DNA from 4 places in the Kribbella sp. CA-294648 genome. Region 3 is predicted to be linked to each of the others. Evidence: riboswitches for the same ligand, from Rfam matches in the RefSeq annotation. Region 3 holds a riboswitch; each other region holds the start of a gene.
What was found. A riboswitch is a leader RNA that binds a small molecule or an ion and turns the genes downstream of it on or off. The one in region 3 is predicted to bind cobalamin.

Region 1 (5,119 bases), 850 kb from region 3:
CGGGATGTCGACGGTCTGGCTGTCGCGGTTCGTGCGGATGCGCGGCGACCGGCGGCTGGTTGGCTCGTACAACCTGGGCTCGATGGCCAACGCGATGCCGCAGGCGCTCGGGATGTCGGCGCTGGACCGCAACCGGCAGGTGGTCGCCTTCTGCGGTGACGGCGGGCTATCGATGCTGCTGGGGGATCTGATCACCGCGGTGTCCTACGAGCTGCCGGTCAAGCTGGTGGTCTTCAACAACGGCCGGCTCGGCATGGTGAAGCTGGAGATGGAGCAGGTCGGATTGCCGGAGTACGGGACCGAGCTGGCCAACCCGAACTTCGCCGAGGTCGCCAAGGCGATCGGGCTGACCGGCTTCCGGGTGGAGCAGCCCGGTGAGGTGGAGGGTGCGGTGGAGCAGGCACTCAAGACGCCTGGGCCGGTGCTGATCGACGTACTGACCAATGCCGACGAGATCTCGGTTCCCCCGGCGCCGACCGTGCAGCAGACCTGGGGCTTCGCGATCGCCAAGACGAAGGAGTTCGTCGAGAGCCGCGAGTAGGCTCTGTGATCATGCGTACTCGTTCGGTGGTGGCTCTGCTCGGCAGTACTGCGTTGTTGGCCGGTTGTGGCGGTCCTGGTGGGGAGACCGCGCCCAGTGTGCCGCCACTCGTTTCCATCAGCACCACACCGACACAGACACCTACACCGAGCGAGACGCCGAGTACGCCGCCCACCTCCAAGGTGGCTGACACCCTGTGCGTGCGGATGGACCAGACGCTGGTGCAGACGACTCTGGGCGTCCCCGTGGTGCAGATCCAGCCGAAGCCGGCTCCGGCGGAGTTCGGCTTCCCGACGTACGACGTGTGCCAGCTGGGGCTCAGCACGAGCCCAACCGGTCCCGTACTGCGCGTTGGCACGTCTGTCATGCCGGCGACCCCTGCGGACCTTGCCGCGGCCCGCAAGGCGTACGACGCCACCAAGGGCGAGCCGGCCAAACCGGTGACGGTAGGGCAGGGTGGGTTCGGGACCAGTCGTTTCGTGGTGTTCCTGCTCGACGGGAAGCTGCGCAAGGTCAGCGGGCCGGTTGCGACGCTGGCGAAGTACGCAGTACTGGCCAAAGAGGTGGCGCAGCAGGCGGACGGGCTGCCGGAGCCGGGGCCGCTCATCACCCGGCCGGAGTGCGAACGCGCCACGCCGGCTGCCGCGAAGGTAATGGGCACGGAGGCGGCCATCCGGCGCGACGGCCAGACCGACCTGGGCGACATCGTCTGCGGCTGGATCACCAAGACCCGCGTCCTCTACTCCACTGCCCGCCGAGTCGCCGACGCGGAAGCCGTCATCGCCCCCACCCGCAAGGCCGCCACCTCCCTCTCGATCCCCCTGGGCGACGAGGGCTACGTAGACACCGCCACCGGCCGCACCCTCATCCGCATCGGCACCAGCAAAATCGTCGAACTCGTCCCCCTCCCCGCCGGCACCGCCGACAAGGACGACATGGTCAAGTTCGCCCTCGCCACCTCCTCGCTCTACCGCTGAATTCCTTCAGCTGGCGTCTTTGTGCGCCGCCAGATACTCGCTGAGGGCTTCCCGCAGGACATCGCTGGCGTTGCGGTGATGGTTCCTGGCGAACGCGTCGAGGTCTGCGTTGAGAGCGCGAGGGAGCCGAACCTGACGGATCGGCGACTTCTCTCCGGGGGCAGCATCGGGGTCGATCGACGGCCGGCCGCCCTGTGAGCGCTCGACCAGCTCCCGGCCGAACGCGGCTGCCTCCTGACCACACAGGCCCTTCTCCGCATCCCGCGCCAGGGTCATGTCGTGCTCAGCCCACTCGGCCACCGCGTCGTAATCCTTCTCGCTCATCTCTCCTCCTCCATCCGCTCAAGATGCTTGCGCCGAGCAACCATCACGTCAAAGACGTGCAGATCACGTGGTGGATTGATCTCAACCATGACCTCCAGCAACTCTCCGCCCAGTTGCCGGGGCGGCCTGATGAACAATGTCGGCCGGATGTTGGCCGGCGGCGGGGTTCATCGAACTCTCGCTGGACGAAGTAGGCGTTCATTATGGCGTGCAGGGCGTCCTCGCGGTCGATGCCGTGTTTGTCCGCACTGGGTGCCCACGTGATTGCCACCGCTGTAATGTACTACAAAACTCAGCTTGTGTCATACAGAACCGGTCTAGGGTTCCGCCCGTTCTGCGACTGGGTTGCAGGTGGGTTAGGTTGGCGGGGTCGTGGTGTTCGGGAAGCCGGTGTGATGCCGGCGCGGCCCTCGCCACTGTGATCGGGATGTTCGTGGGTTGTTCCAGGGTGGAGACCACTGGTCAGCGATGACTGGGAAGGTCAGGCCCGCGAGCGCAGTACCCGTCAGCCAGGAGACCGGCCACGACGTGTCACACCGTCCACGAGGTGCTGGAGGCGCGCGTGAAAACGCTGGCTGCTGCTGTTGTCGTACTGTCCCTGGTCACCGGCTGCGGGGGTGCCGCGAAAGCCGGCCCCAAGGCCGGCCCGAGTACCACCGTGAAGAACTGCGGGATCGACGTCACCGTCGACGGCCCGCCCAAGCGGGTGTTCGCGGCGTACCAGCCGGCCATCGAGCTGGCGCACGCGCTGGGGATCTCGGACCAGCTGGTCGGTACGGCGTACCTGGATGCGACCGTGCTGCCGCAGTACGCCGCGACGCAGACGGACCGCAAGTACTACAAGAACCTGCCAAGTCGCGAGGAACTGCTCAGCCAGGAGCCGGACTTCGTGCTCTCCGGATTCAACGACGTCTTCAGCAGCGCGGGCAGTGACTCGAGCTTCGGCAGCCGGAAGAGCCTTTCCGATCTCGGCGTGCGGACGTGGATCTTCAGCCCGCTCTGCCCGACTGCGGACGGCAAGGGCGACGAGGCGATCGACCCGTCGACCGTCTCGATGGACAATGTGTACGCCGACCTGCGCGACCTCGGCCGGCTCTTCAACGTCTCCGACCGGGCCGAGACCGTGATCGCCGACCAGCAGAAGCGGATCGCTGCCGTCGAGGCGAAGGTCGCCAAAGCCCCGAAGCCGACCGTCGCGATCCTGCGTCCCGGGCTGGAGGGCGGTGGCGTGACCGTGTCGGGCGGTCCGGACTTCGGAACCGTGCTGATCCGGCAGGCCGGCGGGGTGAACGCCTTCGCCGACCTGACCTCGAAGCGGAACGTGAAGATCAGCGTCGAAGAGTTCATCAAGCGAGACCCCGACTACATCCTGATCAGCGGCTGCTGCGACGCCACCCTGACCGAGGCGCAGGTCCAGCCGGATGTCCAGAAGATCCTGGCCAATCCGGCGTATGCCAATCTCAAGGCGGTCCGGAACAAGCGCGTCGTACCGTGGCTGTTCGCCCATCACTCGGCGGGTGTCCGCGGCGCCAACTCCACCGAACTGATCGCGAAACTGATCCACCCCGACCTGGTCAAGTGACCCGGTCCTGGGGTGGCCGGGCCGCCGGTCTGCTGGCGGCCTGTGGGTTGCTGCTGGCCGTCGTGCTGCTTTCGCTTGTCGCAGGCAACCAATGGTTCGGACCGCACGACGTCTACGTCGCGGCGGCGGATTTCACCGGATCGGACACGGACCGGGTGATCCGCTACCTACGCTTTCCCCGTACTGCGGCAGGCCTGCTGGCCGGCGCGGCACTCGGCCTGGCCGGCGCCGTGATGCAGGGGATCACCAGGAATCCGCTGGCTGATCCCGGCATCCTCGGCGTCAACGCGGGCGCCGCGCTGGCAGTGGTGGCAGCGATCGGTCTGCTGGGCGTCCAGTCGCTGACCGGCTATGTCTGGTTCGCGATGGGTGGCGCGCTGATCGCGACAGTCGTCGTCTACCTCGTCGGCTCGGCCGGCCGAGCCGGTGCGACCCCGGTGAAGCTCGCTCTTGCGGGAGCCGCGGTGACGGCCCTGCTCGGGTCGATGACCTCGGCCATCACCTTGCTGGATCTGTCCACCCTGAACGAGTTCCGCTTCTGGGTCGTCGGCTCGTTGACCATGGCAACCAGTGCGATCATCGCCCAGGCGTTCCCGTTCATTGCTCTCGGCATCTTCTTGGCGTTGACCCTCGGACGTTCGCTCAACCAGCTGGCACTCGGCGACGACCTCGCCGTCACGCTGGGAGCCAGGATCGGTCTGGTCCGCCTCACAGCCGCGCTGGCCGTCGTACTGCTCGCCGGTACTGCGACCGCGATGGCCGGCCCCATCGCCTTCGTCGGACTCGCGGTTCCGCATGTGGCAAGGGCTCTGGTCGGTCCGGACTATCGCTGGATCCTTCCGTGGTCGCTTGTTCTAGCGCCAACCGTCCTGCTGCTGGCCGACATCGCGGGCCGTCTGGTCGCTCGGCCTGACGAACTGCAGGTCGGCATCATCACCGCGCTGATCGGCGCCCCACTGTTCATCGCGCTCGTCCGCCGCCGCAAGCTGGCCGAACTGTGAAGAGCGTCGTGGTCTCCGCAATCGCCTGGGTTGCCACCGCCGTGATCGCCGCCGTCTCGCTCACCCTCGGCGACTACGACCTCCCGCTCGCGAAGGTGCTCGACACCCTGGCCGGCAACGGTTCGCTGATCATGACCGACGTGGTGGTGAACAACCGGCTGCCGCGAGTCCTCGTCGCGATGGGGGTCGGTACGGCGTTCGCGATCTCGGGTGCCATCTTCCAGCGGCTGGCCCGCAACCCGCTGGTCAGCCCGGATCTGGTCGGCATCAACGCAGGCGCGGCGCTGGCCGCAGTACTGATGATCACGGTCTTCGGTACTGCGACCAGTTGGCTCCCCGCCGGTGCGCTGGCCGGATCATTGCTCACAGCAACGTCTATCTACCTGTTGGCCTACAAACAAGGCGTCACCGGCTATCGGCTGGTCCTGGTCGGGATCGGCATTACCGCGATCGTCGGCTCGATCACCGCGTACCTGCTCACGCTGGCCGACATCTACACGGCCAAGAGCGCGTCCATGTGGCTCGCGGGCAGCCTTGCCGGGCGTTCCTGGTCGCACGCGACGCTGATCAGCATCACTTTGCTCGTGCTCGTCCCCGCCGCGATGGCCGGATCGCGGCAACTGCGCCTGCTCGAGCTCGGCGACGACCTAGCCAGAGCCCTGGGCGGCAAGGTCGAACTGTCGCGGGGGATTCT
Region 2 (5,119 bases), 4.2 Mb from region 3:
CCGAGGTCGTAGCCGGCGTCCTTGAGCTGGCCGAGCAGGACGACGGCCGAGGCCGGGGTGTCCAGGCCGACTGCGTTGCCGATGCGCGCGTGCTTGGTCGGGTACGACGAGAGGACGAGTGCGAGCTTCTTGTCCTTGGGCTCGACGTGCCGGAGCTTCGCCTGGCCGACCGCGATACCGGCGAGCCGGGCGCAACGCTCCTCGTCGGGCGCGTAGCTGGCGATGCCCTCGGCGTCGTACGCCTTGAACGAGAACGGGATCGTGATCAGCCGTCCGTCGAACTCCGGGATCGCGACCTGCGTGGCGGCGTCGAGCGGGCTGATCGCGGCGTCGCTCTCGAGCCACTGCTCACGGGTCGAGGTCAGCGCGAGCCCTTGGATCAAGGGGATGTCGAGTGCGGCGAGCGCGCCCGCGTCCCAGGAGTCGTCGCCACCGGCTGTCGCGTTGGAAGCGACCGTGCCGCCTGCTGCGAGGAGGGTGGTGACCAGGACGTCGCATTCGCGGAGGTGTTGGAACAGCTCCGCGTTGTCCTCGTGGGTGGGGTCGAGGCCGCGCAGCGTTCCGCAGTACACGGGGAGAGGTTGCGCGCCGGCCTCCTCGATCGCGTCGGCCAGGGCGTCCACGAAGGCGGTGTTGCCGGAGATCTCGTGCGCGCGGTAGTAAACGATGCCGACCACTGGGCGGGTGTCTTTGGTGTATTTGCGGCCGGCGCGGATCCCGTAGGTCGGGAGCGTCTTGGGCGGGTCGAAGGCGTCGCCGGTGAGCAGGAGGGTGTCTTTGAGGAAGCCGGCCAGGTTGCCGAGGTTCTCGGAGCCGCCCTCGCGGAGGTAGCCGAGCGCTTCGGTGACAGCGCCCGCCGGGACGGTGGAGAGCGACATGAGCTCGGCGTCCGGGGCCGCCTCGCCGCTGAGCACGACGGTGGGGATACCCGAGGCGATGACCGCGTCGAGCCCTTCCTCCCAGGCGCGGCGACCACCGAGCAGGCGGACCACTACGACCTCGACGCCGTCGAGGAGAGTGGGGAGCTCCGCCAGGTCGACGCGGGCAGGGTTGGCGACCTTCCAGCCTGCCTGCGCCTGCGAGGCGGCCAGCAGATCGGTATCGGCAGTGGAGAGCAGCAAAAGGTTCGCGGGCACGCGCGGCCGGTCCTTCCTCGGGGTGTCCACGCCCCAGGTGGCAGGTACGACAGCAGCAGTTCCTGACTCCCACGCAAGCGCGGTCACAGTGGCGGGACCGTCCCGGACTCACACCGGGTTCCTGCTCAAGCCGTCGATGACGTGGGTGACTCTAGCCGACCCACCCGCCGGCTACTCCGCCACGGTCGCCCCACACGAAAAGCGTGTGTGCCCCCGGGACTGGGCGCACACGCCGCGGACGGGTGCCTAGATCATTACGCCCACGTGACCGGCACCTTCAGGTACATGCACCAGTTCCCACTGCCGTTGTTGGCGCGGGCCTTCATCTTGCTGCGGGTCGCCGGGCCGTACGATCCGTCGGCGGTCACACCTATGTACGACTGCACGGTCTCCAACGCCGCCTCGGTGGCGGAACCGAACTGCCCGTCCACAGCGAGCGCCGTGCTGAACTTCTTGACGCCGCCACTCAAGGGGCGTGGCCCGTAGCACTCGTTGAGAGTCAACTGGAGCTGTCGGACCCCATCGCCGCTCGTACCCCGGTAGAGATGGCAGTCCAGGCTCCTGTGGGTTGCCGACCTCCAGGTCGGCACGACGTTCGCGCCGTTGCTGACGTTCTTGACTCGTCCATAGGTGCCGCAGACGACGCCCGCCTGGGCGGGACCTGCGGCCACGAGGGATCCGGCCGCGCCAACGGCCGAGACCATGCAGATCATCAGGATCTTCCGTGGAGCTTTCTTCAACCGGAGCAGACCGCCGAAGATCGCTGTGAGCTTGGTGCTGAACGTTCGCATCGACATGATCCTCTGTGAGAGACAGGCAACACCGCGAACCTATGCACACCCACTTTCCACTCGATTTCTGTTCGCTTTCCACTGAGGATTGAGTCAGCCCCGCGATCGCCCTGGTGCCGGCCCGACGATCGCGTCCTCCGCACGACCGGCGAGCCCGGTGCTGGATCGAGCGAGCTTGGTGCCGGATGCGGTGAGCTTGGTGCTGGATGCGGTGAGCTTGGTGCCGGATGCGGTGAGCCCGGCGAGGAGATCGACCATCGCGATGGGCCATCCGATGAGCCGGCCAACTTGGAGCTGACGTGCCAGCCGTGTCACCGGCGCAAGTCGGCGACGAAGGTCGTGCGGGTCAGCAGCGCCTCGGTCTGGCGGATGCAATGGCGCTGCGGGATCTCTGGGAACAGGCGGCCCTCGCGCTGCGCCCGGCGGCGACCCGGCGACCCCGGCGACCCCGGCGACTGGAGCCTGACCTGGTGGGCCTGACGCGGGTTCGCCGCCGTCGACGGGTGACAATCCGCCCGATACGTTGATCGTCCGGTTGGCGGCGGCGTACGGGATCCAGGGTTGCTCAAGTTCCCCTAGATGGCGTCGGCGCGGCTGCGGGACGAGCCGCTGAACTGGTCGATCCGGCTCCTCGGGTGGGCACGCAGGACGGTGCTGACCGCGGACGACTACCTCTCCGCGTACGTCTTGGAGTGGACGCTGCACCACCTAGGTATAGCGACGGAGAATGCTTGCCATAAGCAACATTAGCCGGTTACCCACAGACGGAGGCCTCCTTGTGCACAACTTGGCCAGTTCCTGCCAACTCCGATTCTCCTTATAAACAAGGCGGCATGAGCACAGAAACTGTCGGAGGCATTGTCTAGAGTTTGCTGCATGGAGACCACGCAGCTACTCCCACCGTCGAGGCTCGGTGACAGCGACCTGCTGTCCACCCTCGACGCGGTCGAGGCTGCCCTCTCCACTCTGACCACGTACCGCCTGCAGTTGGTCGCCGACTTCGACCAGCGCGGCCTCGCGAGCGAACACGGCGCCCGCGACACCATCGAGTTCTTGTCGCTGCGTCACCACCGCAACCGCCGCGAGATCAAGCAAGACCTCACGACCGCCGAGGCGCTCCGCAGCTACACCGCCGTCACCGCCGCCCTGCCCGACCCGGCAGCACCCGCCGACCCGACACCCACCACCCCCGACGCCCCGGCCCCGGCCCTGGTGTTGAACCCGGGCCAGGCCGCAGCCATCGTCACCACCTTGGAGAAGGCCCCGGCGTCGGTGCCGGACGAGTTGTTGCGGGTGGCCGAGGAGCAGATGATCGAAGCCGCTCAGCTGCTCACGCCGGACGGGCTGCTGGGTTTCGGCCGCGAGGTGCTGGCCCGGTTGGACACCGACGGCCCCGAACCCGCCGAACACGACGCCGCCGCCCGTGAGTCGCTCACGCTGCGCCGGGCCGACGGCGGCGTGAAGTTCAGCGGCTACCTGGCCGGGGAGAACGCGGAGGAGTTTCGTACCCAGATCAATCGGTTGTCCAAGCCTCACCGCACCGTCGACGGTGAGCTGGACCCGCGTCCGCACGACAAGCGCCAGGCCGACGCGTTGACCTTGATTCTGGACCTGGCCGCGGCCAACACACCCCGCACCGACAACGACCCCGGCACCGCGAATTCACCCGGCGTGCCGCACATCACCATCACCATCGACTTCGACGACCTCCGTACCGCCACCGCCCACGCCGTCGGCGAGCTCGTCTATGGCGACAACCTCTCCGCCTCCGCCATACGCCGCCTCGCCTGCGACGCCGCCATCCTGCCCATCGTCCTCGGCTCGGACTCCCAGCCCTTGGACGTCGGCACCGAACAACGCTTCGTCACCCGCCCGATCCGGCGCGCGCTGATGAGGCGGGACAAGGGCTGCGTGGTCTGCAAGGCCCCGCCGTGGCAGTGCCACGCCCACCACCTGATCCACTGGATCGACGGCGGCCCGACCTCGATCGCCAATCTGGTGCTGCTGTGCGCCGGCCACCACCGCGCCGTGCACTCCGGCCAATGGGCCATCACCATCACCGGCGGCGTCGTCCACGTCACCCGCCCCACCTGGACCAGCCCCGGCATCACCAGCGCCGCGGATCTCGCCAACCTGACCGACCTGTCCCACTACTACCCGCCGACCTCTCGCCAGCCGGTCAGCGTCAACCCGCAGCACGAACACCCCAACCGGCTCCCCACCACCAGCCTCACCCCGAAGACCGGCTCACGCCCCAAGGTGCAGGCCGGTACCGGAGACCTGTCCTGGCTCACCCCAGAAGCCACCGCACTCCTCGACCCCTGGGGCGACAGCGGCACGCCATCCGCCGGTCCGTAGTACCACCCGCGCCTGCGGCGCCTCGGGAGCCGCTGGCGGTACCACCCGCGCCTCGCAAAACCTGTCGGCGCAAACGCACCACCCAAGCGCCCGTCGACCACAGACCGGGCGCCAAGAGCCGCGCCCGGACGCGGCGCCGTCGACGCAGTGACGTGACAGGTGACCGATGGGCAGTGGGCAGGGACGGTGATGGGTAGGCGGTGAAGGTGGTGGGTGGGCAGTGGGCGGTCAACGGGAGCGGTCGGCGGTGCCGGGTGGCGGTGACGGTGACGGGTGGGCGGTGACAGTGACCGGTGGCGGCGGCGGTGATGGGCGGGCGGTCACAGTGACCGGTGGCGGCGGCGGTGATGGGCGGGCGGTCACAGTGACCGGTGGCGGCGGCGGTGATGGGCGGGCGGTCACAGTGACCGGCGGCGGCGGCGGTGATGGGCGGGCGGTCACAGTGACCGGTGGCGGCGGCGGTGATGGGCGGGCGGTCACAGTGACCGGCGGCGGTGGGCGGTGATGGGTGGGCGGTGACAGCGACCGGTGGCGGTGGCTGTGCATCTGGCATGGAGGGCGTGTCACGGGAGGCGTGTTCGGATCTGTTGGCTGGAAGTGCCTTGTGCGGTTTCCGGGCGAGTACGGGATCTGTTCCGTCGACCAGAGCTCAGTGTCGATGGCAGAGTCGGGTGAATCGTCGGTGCCTGAGCTCTTACCTTTGACACCGGTCAGCTCACTCCTGAGGAATGGCCGGGCTCCGGGTTGTAACGCTGATTGATCTGGCTCTTGTCATCGGCGGCTGGCTGGTGGGCTCGTCGCAGGTCGGGTTTCTGAAGTCCGCCGTGAGCTAGT
Region 3 (5,119 bases):
CGCTGACGCGATAACAGTTGGTTTGGGAAGGGCCCGGTCAGGCATTGTCTGACCGGGTCCTTTTCTGTGCGAGTGGAGGCGTGATGAAGGTCAGGACTGTGCTGGGCGATCTTGCGGCCGATCAGTTGGGTGTCACGGATTCCCACGATCACCTGTTCTTCCGTAGCGCTCTGCTGCCGGGTCAGGAGCTCGACGACAGCGAGGCGGCGACGCGCGAAGTACAGGCGTTTGCCGAGCTCGGCGGCCGGACGATCGTGCAGTGGACGCCGTACGGGCTGGGGCGGCGGGCCGGGGACCTTGCCAAGATCTCTGCTGACACTGGGGTTCACCTGGTCGCCGCCACCGGGCTGCATCGGGCGGAGCACTACCCGGCCGAGTTGGTCGACGAGGTTCGGCCGGAGCTTGCTGACATCTTTGTCCGGGAGCTGACCGAGGGGATCGGCGACTCCGGGGTGCGCGCGGGGCTGATCAAGGTCGCCGGTGGTTTCCACGTTCTCGACGAGCATGCCCGGGTGGTGATGGTCGCGGCGGCCGAGGCGCATCACGCGACCGGGGCGCCGATCGCGATCCACCACGAGCTCGGGACGGCCGCGGACGCAGTACTGGATCTGCTGGTCGACGAGTCCGGGGTTCCGCCGGAGAGCGTGATCCTCGGGCATCTGAACCGTTTCCCTGATCACCGGTTCCACCTCGACCTCGCCGCGCGGGGATCGTTCCTGGCCTTCGACGGGCCGTCGCGGGCGAACAACGCCACCGACCCGCGGTTGTTCGACTGCCTGGCCGCGCTCATCGACGCCGGGTACGCCGACCGCCTGCTGCTCGGTGGGGACACGACCACTGCGCGCGCCCGGGCGGCGACCGGCGAAGGGCCCGGCATCCCCTATCTCCTGACCGGACTGCGGCCGCGGCTGGTCCGGTACTTCGGCGACGAGATAGCGACACAGCTGTTTGTGGCCAATCCTGCTCGCGCATTCGTCCTGCACGGTACGGTGCGCGAGTGAACACGATCGCTCAGATCTTCGTCGTCCTGGCCGGTGTCTTCCACCTGGGCGTCTTCGCCATGGAGAGCCTGCTCTTCCTGAAGCCGAGCACCTACAAGCGCTTCGGGGTCCCGAACGAGGCCGAGGCGATGATCGCGAAGCCCTGGGCCTACAACCAGGGCTTCTACAACCTCTTCCTTGCCCTCGGCGCGCTCGGCGGACTAGTTGCCGGAGGCGACAAAGGGCACGCGATCTCGCTGTTCGCGTGTGCCTGCATGGCCGGCGCCGGAATTGTCCTGGTCGCGTCGAACCGCCGGATGGTGCAGGCGGCCGCGATGCAGGCGGGTCCGCCGATCCTCGCGATCGTGCTCGCCGCTGTCCTCTGACGGAATTCAACCGCGCTTGAACTCGGAAGGTTGACTTCAAGTGCGGTTCAACTCGCAAGCTACCGGGCATGACCACCACCGCTGAAGTCCCGACCGGCCCGGTACTCGCACCGAAACGAGTCGGCGTGCTCTCGCCGAAGTACCGGGCGTTGACGATCGGCATGGTCGCGCTGATCACTCTGATCGCGTTCGAGTCCCTGGCCGTCACGACCGCGATGCCGACCGCCGCGCAGGCGCTCGACGGGCTGGCGCTGTATGCGCTGGCCTTCGGCGGTCCGCTCGCGTCGAGTGTCGTCGCGATGGTTGTTTCCGGCACCTGGAGCGACCTGAAGGGGCCGGCCCGGCCGCTCTGGTACGGCACCGCGTGGTTCCTGGTCGGCCTGATCCTTGCCGGATCCGCACCGACGATGGAGTTGCTGGTCGCCGGTCGGTTCATCCAGGGGTTCGGCGGCGGTCTGGTCACCGTCGCGCTGTACGTCGTCGTCGGTCACCTCTACCCGCCGGAGTTGCGGCCGAGGATCTTCGCTGCCTTCGCGACCGGCTGGGTCGTTCCGTCGCTGGTCGGACCCGCGGTCGCCGGGCTGATCGTCGAGCACGCCCACTGGCGGATCGTGTTCCTCGCAGTACCGGTGCTCGCTGTCCCGGCCGTTCTGGTCATGCGGCCGGGGCTGGCACGGATGAACGCCGGCACCGTCGTGCAGGCCGACCGGTCGATGTGGGATCGGCGAGCGTTGTGGGCGGTCGCGGCGGCGGTCGGGGTCGGTCTGCTCAGCTACGGCGGTCAGCAGAGCGGGGTGCTCCAGCCGATTCTGGTGGTGCTCGGGTTGATCGGTCTGGTTGGCTTCGTGCCGAAGCTGTTGCCGGTGGGAACGTTCCGGCTGGGCTCGGGACTGCCTTCGGTTGTTGCCCTGCGTGGGTTCGTCGCGGCGTCGGGATTCGGGGCTGAAGTGTTCCTGCCGTTGATGCTGACTCGCGAGCGGGGACTGTCGCCGTCGTACGCCGGGCTGGTGCTGACGGTCAGCGCGCTGTCCTGGACTGCGGCCACCTGGTACCGGGGCCGCCCGAAGCAGCCGTTCTCGCATGCGGTGTTCCTGCAGGCCGGGATGATCTCGATCGTGCTCGGCATCGTGACCGCGGCGCTCACGCTCAACCCGCACGTGCCGGTCGTTGTCGGCATCCTCGGCTGGAGCCTTGCCGGGCTCGGAATGGGAACCGTGTTCCCGACGCTGTCGGTGCTGGTGCTGGAGTACTCCAGCCGCGAAGAGCAAGGCACAAACAGCTCCGCACTACAGCTCAGCGACGCCCTGGCCACTGCCACTGTGCTGGCGGTCGGCGGTTCACTCTTCGCCGTCATCGAGCCGCATGCGCCCACAACGGCCTACCTGATCGCCTTCGGCCTGCCGGCTCTGCTGGCCTTGATCGGAGTTGTCGCGGGTCGCCGGACCGCTGCCACTCACAAAGGCTCCGAATAGCCGGGTGCTCCGGCCAGGCTGAGCGTGGCCGGAGCTTGAGTTGCCGGCTTTGTGAGTGGGGGCGGTCCGCTACTCCTTGGCGCCGGTGACTGCGATGCTGGCGCCGAGGCCGATGATCATCAGGCCGCCGGTGCCGCCGACCAGTTCCAGGCGGCGGGGTGAGCGGGCGAACCACTGGCGAGCCGTGCCGGCGGCCAGTGCCCACAGGCTGTCCGAGCACAGGGCGATCAGCATGAAGACCAGGCCGAGCAGCAGGATCTGCAGCGTCGCCGGGCCGGCGTTCTTGTCCACGAACTGTGGCAGCACGGCCGCGAAGAACACCGCCGTCTTCGCGTTGGTCAGACCGACCAGGAAGCCCTGCCGCAGGGCCCGACGAGCGCTGCCCGGCTTCACCCCGCTCGTCATCGCCTCCGCCAGCGACTTGCGGCTGCGGAAGGCGTGCACCCCGAGATAGACCAGGTACGCCGCGCCGACGAGTTTCACGATCGTCAGCGCCATCGTGCTGGCCGCGATCAGGGCGCCGAGCCCGAACGCGACGGCGAGCAGCATCACCGCGGCACCGGCGGTGTTGCCCAGCATGGTCAGTACTGCCTCACGCCGGCCGACCGCGAGGGCCCGGCCGACGATGAACAGCACGCTCGGACCGGGGACGACGATGATGACGAGGGCGGTGATCGCGAACGCGACCAGGTGATGGGTGGACGGCATCCAGCCAGCGTAGGCCAGCGGACCGGAGTACGGGTGACTTATCTCATCGGGCGCTCGTCGTCCGTTGACCCCGGTGGAACGGGGCCGCTACCTTGCCAGAGACAACCTGCGGTGCCATGAGGGAAACCGGTGAGAGACCGGTACGGCCGCGCCACTGTGAGCGAGCTTGCTCGTGAGTCAGGACGCTCGGGTACCAGCAGCCTTTCGAAAGGGACGCGCACTTCCCTAGGAGGTCTTCATGTCTGTACCCACGCCTGCCCGCTCGGTCGCCGTACCGGCTGTCTCGCCGCGGCTGCTCGCCACCGCTCTGCTCACCACCGGCCTGGCGCTCACGCTGGCCTACCTGGTGGCTTTCGACCAGGGTGCGATCTCGCAGTCCGGGATGTACCTGCACGAGCTGATGCACGACGGCCGTCACCTCCTCGGCGTGCCCTGCCACTGACCTTCATGCGCACCTTCGGATCCCTCCTGGTGCGCGGCCTGATCGTCGGTCTCTTCGCCGGCCTGCTGGCCGGAACCTTCGCGTATGTGACGGGCGAACCGCACATCGACTCCGCGATCGCGATCGAAGAGGCGGCCGGTGCCGCGCACACCCATGACGCCAACGGCAAGGCCATCCCGGCCGACCCGGGCGAAGAACCTCTCGTGAGTCGCGACGGCCAGCGGTTCGGGCTGTTCCTCGCGACGTCTTTGTACGGCGTGGCGCTCGGCGGCATCTTCGCTGTCGGCTACACCCTGCTGCGCCGACGCCTGCGCACACCCGGCGACTCGTACGCCGCTCTGGGGCTGGCCGCGGCCGGGTACGTCGGGATCGTGCTGGTGCCGTTCCTCAAGTACCCGCCGAACCCGCCGGCCGTCGGGGACCCCGAGACGATCACGCAGCGGACTGTCACCTATCTGCTGACGCTCGTGCTCGGCCTGCTCGCGGTCTGGGCCGGCGTCGCCGCGTCGCGCTGGTCGGCCCGCTTCGGGTCGGCTCCCTGGATCCGGATCGGCGCCGGTGCCGCCGCGTTCCTCGTGACAGTCGTCGCCGCGTACTTGATTCTGCCCGCGATCAACGAGGTTCCGGGGTCGTTCCCCGCTACGCTGCTCTGGAAGTTCCGGCTGGCCTCGCTGGGCACCCAGACCACACTCTGGCTGCTCCTCGGGCTCGGCTACGCGGCGGCGACCGACCGTCGTACGGGGAAGGTCGAACCTGAGGTGGTAGCCGCTTGACGTCGCTGACGCTGGTCGCGCACGCGCTGACCCCCGCCCTGCGGGGACTCGTCCTCGGCGGCGACGCCGAACCCGACCCCGCCGGCGTCGACGCCGCCCGCGAACTCAAGATCGACGCCGACGAGGTCTACGCCGGCCCAGAAACGGCCGCATTGCGCACTGCCGCGGCGCTCGGGCTGACACCTGTCGTGGTGCCGGCGCTGAGAGACCGCCAGTACGGCGAATGGTCCGGCCGAGAACTGGAGGAGTTGCTAGCAGCTTCGCCAGAGGCTGTCGCCGCCTGGCTGGACCGCCCACACACCGCCCCACCCGGCGGCGAAACCGAGAACGACGTCATCACCCGAGTAGCCGACTGGCT
Region 4 (5,119 bases), 4.2 Mb from region 3:
CGACGGTGGACTACCTGTTCGGGTACGACGCGACGGCCGGCGTGGTCGACGACTGGATGTACGAGACGCTCACCACGGAGTACGTCGCGAACCCGGAGGTCGCCGAGTTCTTCCGGAAGTCGAACCCGTGGGCCCGGCACGGGATCGCCGAGCGGCTGCTCGAAGCGGCTCAGCGCGGACTGTGGTCGGAGCCGAGTGCAGAGGCACTCGAGACGCTGCGCACCGCAGTACTGGAAACCGAAGGCGATATCGAGGACCGCGGCTGAGGTAGGCATCGCGGACCGCGCCTGAGGCAGGCGCGGTCCGGTGTCGGTGTCGGGGCTAGCAGACGTTCATCGTGCTGTTGTCGAGGGTGATGGCGCGGAAGGTGGTGTTCGTTCCGCACGGGTTCTCGGTGATCCGGGAGTTCCGGACGGTGAGGTTCTGGATCAGGATGTCGCGGTTGTTGGCGAACTCGGTGCGGGCGGCCAGCCGGATCTCCCCGCCGCCGGTGACGGTGCCGCCGACGGCCGCGATATTCACGTTGTAGCAGTTCTCGATCAGGATGGCGTTGTTGCCGGTGTTCGAGATCGTCACCCGGTCGATGACGGCGCCGCCGCTCTCCGAGACGCAGAAGACACCGCGACCGCCGCCCCGCGCGATGACCGTGCCGACGCGGATGTTGGTCGGGTAACTGGTGGCGACCCGGCCGTTGCGGTTGGCCATCCGGAACGCCGCGTACCCGGTACCGGTGGCGGCGCCGTCGGCATCGACCGTCCCGATGGTGGCGTTGATGGTCTGGTTGAGCAGCAGGCCGGAGTCGCGGGTGTTGCGGGCGGTCACGGTACCGATGGTGAGCCCGTCGACTCCGTACGTCTCGACGCCGTGGGTGCCGGTGCCCGAGACGTAGACGTTGTCGATGCGCACGTTTCTCGTCCACTGACTGGTGTCGCCGCGGTTGTCGATCCGGATGCCGAGGCCGCCGGACAGCCGCATGTCCACCTGGCCGATGACGACGTTCCTGACGTTGCGCAGGAAGATGCCGTAGAGCGGCGCACCGGTCATCGTCAGGTGCTGGACCTCGATGTCGTTGACGTTGCGGGCGTAGATCGGGGCCTTGTCGCCGGTCCCGGAGCCGGTGACGTTGATCGTGCCGCAGATGTCGACGGTGGTGTAGCTGGCGAGCGACACCCGGGCGTCCTTGCTGATCGATCCCGAGCCGCGCACCACCACGCGCTGCTTGGAGGTACGGCCCGCGGTCAGCCGGTTGATCGCCGTCTGCATCGCGGTGGCCATGCTGGTGCCGGTGTAGGTGGTGGTGCTGCCGTTCCTGGCCGTCCAGGTGCTGCCGCTGAGTGTTACCTCTGCGTGGTAGGTGCCGGTGCCGCAGTCGGCGTTCACACTGTCGGCCGCTCGGTCTCGCTGCTCGGCGAGGCCGGCGGCGTGGGCCGCCGCGGGCGCCGCTGCGCCGAGCATCGCCAGACAGAGGAGGGTGGCGGCAGTACGCCGTTGGAATGTGGGCATTGGGGGCCTCCGAGGAGTGGGCGGGCGGAGCGCCGGGGGTGGGTAGGCGGAGCGCCAGGATGGGCGGCAACCGCTTTCCGGCGTCTCGGATTGTTCCGACGTGCTCACTCGGGCGTCAAGCGTTCGTAACCGGTTGATCACCAGGAGTGTTGGCCGGATCCGGACATCTCGTCTCGCGGCGCGGCGTACGGGACAGCCCGCTTGCCTGGGTGAGGCGGTTTCCGGGGTGGCGCGAGTCGGCGCGGAGGCGTCCGGGGTGTGGTTGGGTTGAGGTATGGCGCCCGAACAGTTGCGAGTCCTGGTCACCAACGACGACGGTTACGAGTCCCTGGGCATCCAGGCGCTCGCCGCGGCCATCGAGGAGGCCGGCCACGAAGTCCAGGTGGTGGCGCCTTGGGACGATCAGAGTGGGGTCGGATCGTCGCGGGCCCGGATGATCGGCCGGCGGATCGCGTCGAAGGTCGGCGAGAACGGGTTCGTCGGGATCGACGGGACACCGGGGATCGCGGTGACACTGGCCCGGCTGGGCGCCTTCGGGCCGCCGCCGGACATCGTTGTGTCCGGCATCAACCACGGCCACAACATCGGCCCGATCCTGCACTCCGGCACCGTCGCCGCCGCGCTGACAGCCGCCACCCAAGGGCTGTCCGGGCTCGCGATCAGCATCGACTCCGAGGATCCCTCGTACTTCGAAACCGCGGGCACCGTCGCCGCGGAAGCGCTCACCTGGCTGCGGGACCAGCCGGTCGGCACGGTGATCAACGTCAACGTGCCCGACGTACCGGTGAGCGAACTCAAAGGCGCCCGCTGGGCCCGACTGGCGCCGTACGAACGCTCCCGCCTGGTCCTCGAAACAACCCCGACCGGCGACCAGCTCATCACCCTGCGAACCCTCCCACCCCCCACCGAACCCGACACCGACGAGACCCTCCTCCTGGCCGGCTACATCACCGTCACCCCCCTCACCGGCGTAGGCGAACTCCCCGGCGACTCAGCGGCCACCCACCTCTCAGCCGCCTTCACCAACTAGACCCCTCGCGGCGATTCCCGCCGCTGCCGGCGGGATGGGGCGGCAGCTCCGTCGCCGCTCGGCGAGAGCCGCATCCCCGCAGCCCCTCGGGTGTGGGCGGACCGTCGGCGCGGGCTGCTCACCTGCTGGGCACCCCGACGGAGCCGGCAGGGTGGTTTTGTCGTCTGTCGGTGATGACGCTCACCTGCTCCGGGCGGTCCGGCGTGTGGGTGGTGTGGAATGATCGCCGGGACGGTTGTGGAGGAACACCGGTGACGGCCCTGTCGGGGCTGGATTCCGGGGCGGTCCCGCCACTGTGACCGGGCTCAGGCCCGGAAGCCAGGACATCCGCGATCGTCCGTCAGGGAGCGCTCTCCGCGCGCCCGGCGTGCCAAGTGCCGAGGCGGGCGTGGACACCCGCAGGACGAAGGGAACCACCGCCCATGCGGTCTGCTCCGACAAATCCCAGCTCACCCGACGGCCGCCCGGCGCCGACCGGGTCCGGCACTCCGATCGCGACGGAGCCCGGCTCGTCCAGCGGCCGTCCGGTGGCGGCGGTGTCGAGCTCCTTCAGCGGCCGGCCGGTGTCGATGGGATTTCCGTTCACCGCTGTGGTCGGGATGGAGGATCTTCAGCTTGCGTTGATCCTCGCGGCGGTCTCGCCGGCGATCGGTGGCGTGCTGATCCGCGGCGAGAAGGGTACGGCGAAATCGACGGCCGTCCGCGCGCTGACCGAGCTCCTCCCGCCCGTCGAGGTGATCGAGGGCTGCCGCTTCTCCTGCGACCCCATCGCCCCCGACCCCACCTGCCCGGATGCCCCCCACTCGGCGCCAACCGACCGCCTTCACGCCGAGGCGCAGTTGACGGCGGTTTCGCGACCGGCTCGCCTGGTTGAGTTGCCGGTCGGGGCCACCGAGGATCGTGTTCTCGGCTCGTTGCACCTCGAGCGAGCACTCTCCGAAGGCGTCACGGTCTACGAACCCGGCCTGCTCGCGGCCGCGCATCGCGGGCTCCTGTACGTCGACGAGGTCAACCTCCTGCACGACCACCTGGTCGACGTACTGCTCGACGCCGCCGCGATGGGTCGCGCGACCGTCGAGCGCGACGGCGTCTCGATCACCCACCCGGCGAGCTTCGTCCTCGTCGGCACGATGAACCCAGAAGAGGGCGAACTCCGCCCGCAACTGCTCGACCGCTTCGGTCTCACCGTCGACGTGGTCGCCAGCCGCGACCCGGCCGTCCGCGTCGAGGTGATGCGCGCCCGGCTCGCCTACGAAGCGGACCCGATTGCCTTCATCAGCAAGTACTCCGGTGCGCAGGCCGAACTGTCCGAGCGCATCGCCAAGGCCAAGTCCCGCCTCGCGGACGTCATCCTCACCGACGCCGCGCTGCGCCAGATCGCCGAGATCTGCGCTTCGTTCGACGTCGACGGGATGCGCGCGGACCTGGTCACCGCCCGTACTGCGATCGCCCACGCCGCCTGGTCGGGCCGGACCGTCGTCGAGGTGGAAGACGTCCGCGCCGCCGCGAAACTCGCCCTCCCGCATCGCAAGCGCCGCAACCCCTTCGACGCTCCCGGCCTGGACGACGAGCAACTCGAACAAGCCATCCAGAACAGCACTCCACCAGACCCCGACCCGGACGACGACCCCGACGGCGGCGGCCCAGACGGCGGCGACTCAGGCGGCGGCGGCTCAGGCGGAGGCCCGGACGGCGACTCCAAGGGCGACGGCCCCGAGACGCCGCCAGGAGCAGACAACGACGACAGCGCCGACGATCCGGCGAGCCCCGACAATCGAGCCGACGCCTCACGCGCATCGACCGACGCCGACTCGGGGGAGCCGGACCGCGTCCCGGGGCAGCCCGGCGAGAACGCTGACGGCGCCAACTCCGGTGCCGCGCCGACGGGCGAGGTGGCCGCCAGTTCCACGCCGTACAAGGCTCGTCTGCTGAGTGTCCAAGGTGCCGGAGCCGGTGTTGCCGGACGGCGTTCGAGGGCGTTGACCGAGGTCGGCCGCGTGGTCGGCGACCGTGCCCGTGTCGGTCGCGAATCGGGCCGTCCGCACCTCCTCGCGACCATCCGCAGCGCCGCTGCCCACCAGCACACTCGCGGTCGCAAAGGACCCGGTCTCGCCGTCCGCACCTCCGACGTACGGCTCGCGGTCCGCGAAGGGCGCGAAGGCAATCTCGTCCTCTTCTGCGTCGACGCCTCCGGCTCGATGGGCACGAAGAAGCGGATGACCGAGGTGAAGACCGCGATCGTCTCGCTCCTGCTCGACGCCTACCAGCGCCGCGACACGGTCGGCCTGGTCACCTTCGCCGGAGCCGACGCGACCGTCGCCCTTCCGCCGACGGGCAGCGTCGAAGCCGCAGTACGGCGGCTCGAATCGCTGCCGACCGGTGGTCGCACCCCGCTGGCAGAGGGCCTGCTGAAAGCTTCCGACGTACTGCGAATCGCCGCGATCCGCGATCCGCGTCGCCGGCCCTTGCTGGTGCTCGTGACGGACGGCCGGGCGACGGCCGGCGACAAGGCATTTGCGAAGGCGAAGCAGGCGGCCGGATGGCTGGCTCAGCAGGGGATCGCGTCGGTCGTGGTCGACTGCGAGC

Region 1: it holds a riboswitch for cobalamin, as region 3 does, so the genes downstream of both, ACQPYM_RS03260 (ABC transporter substrate-binding protein) here and ACQPYM_RS40930 (CbtB domain-containing protein) in region 3, are expected to answer to the same signal.
Region 2: it holds a riboswitch for cobalamin, as region 3 does, so the genes downstream of both, cobN (cobaltochelatase subunit CobN) here and ACQPYM_RS40930 (CbtB domain-containing protein) in region 3, are expected to answer to the same signal.
Region 4: it holds a riboswitch for cobalamin, as region 3 does, so the genes downstream of both, ACQPYM_RS18935 (magnesium chelatase subunit D family protein) here and ACQPYM_RS40930 (CbtB domain-containing protein) in region 3, are expected to answer to the same signal.

What each region holds. Positions count from the first base shown of each region.
Region 1 covers NZ_CP191981.1:669,774-674,892, forward strand. Annotated here, with positions in the region: gene ACQPYM_RS03245 (thiamine pyrophosphate-dependent enzyme) at 1-541, shown strand, start outside; gene ACQPYM_RS03250 (hypothetical protein) at 553-1,518, shown strand; gene ACQPYM_RS03255 (ribbon-helix-helix domain-containing protein) at 1,525-1,842, opposite strand; cobalamin riboswitch at 2,199-2,382, shown strand; gene ACQPYM_RS03260 (ABC transporter substrate-binding protein) at 2,390-3,424, shown strand; gene ACQPYM_RS03265 (FecCD family ABC transporter permease) at 3,421-4,425, shown strand; gene ACQPYM_RS03270 (FecCD family ABC transporter permease) at 4,422-5,119, shown strand, end outside.
Region 2 covers NZ_CP191981.1:3,973,853-3,978,971, reverse strand. Annotated here, with positions in the region: gene cobN (cobaltochelatase subunit CobN) at 1-1,136, opposite strand, end outside; cobalamin riboswitch at 1,174-1,305, opposite strand; gene ACQPYM_RS18915 (peptidoglycan-binding domain-containing protein) at 1,391-1,927, opposite strand; gene ACQPYM_RS18910 (hypothetical protein) at 2,021-2,242, opposite strand; gene ACQPYM_RS18905 (DUF222 domain-containing protein) at 2,804-4,285, shown strand; gene ACQPYM_RS18900 (hypothetical protein) at 4,506-4,790, shown strand; gene ACQPYM_RS18895 (EcsC family protein) at 5,115-5,119, opposite strand, start outside.
Region 3 covers NZ_CP191981.1:8,579,756-8,584,874, reverse strand. Annotated here, with positions in the region: gene ACQPYM_RS40955 (DEAD/DEAH box helicase) at 1-6, shown strand, start outside; gene ACQPYM_RS40950 (phosphotriesterase family protein) at 84-1,001, shown strand; gene ACQPYM_RS40945 (DUF1304 domain-containing protein) at 998-1,366, shown strand; gene ACQPYM_RS40940 (MFS transporter) at 1,435-2,838, shown strand; gene ACQPYM_RS40935 (LysE family translocator) at 2,908-3,546, opposite strand; cobalamin riboswitch at 3,622-3,751, shown strand; gene ACQPYM_RS40930 (CbtB domain-containing protein) at 3,785-3,988, shown strand; gene ACQPYM_RS40925 (CbtA family protein) at 3,994-4,761, shown strand; gene ACQPYM_RS40920 (histidine phosphatase family protein) at 4,758-5,119, shown strand, end outside.
Region 4 covers NZ_CP191981.1:3,981,290-3,986,408, forward strand. Annotated here, with positions in the region: gene cobN (cobaltochelatase subunit CobN) at 1-266, shown strand, start outside; gene ACQPYM_RS18925 (hypothetical protein) at 322-1,503, opposite strand; gene surE (5'/3'-nucleotidase SurE) at 1,778-2,533, shown strand; cobalamin riboswitch at 2,752-2,882, shown strand; gene ACQPYM_RS18935 (magnesium chelatase subunit D family protein) at 3,103-5,119, shown strand, end outside.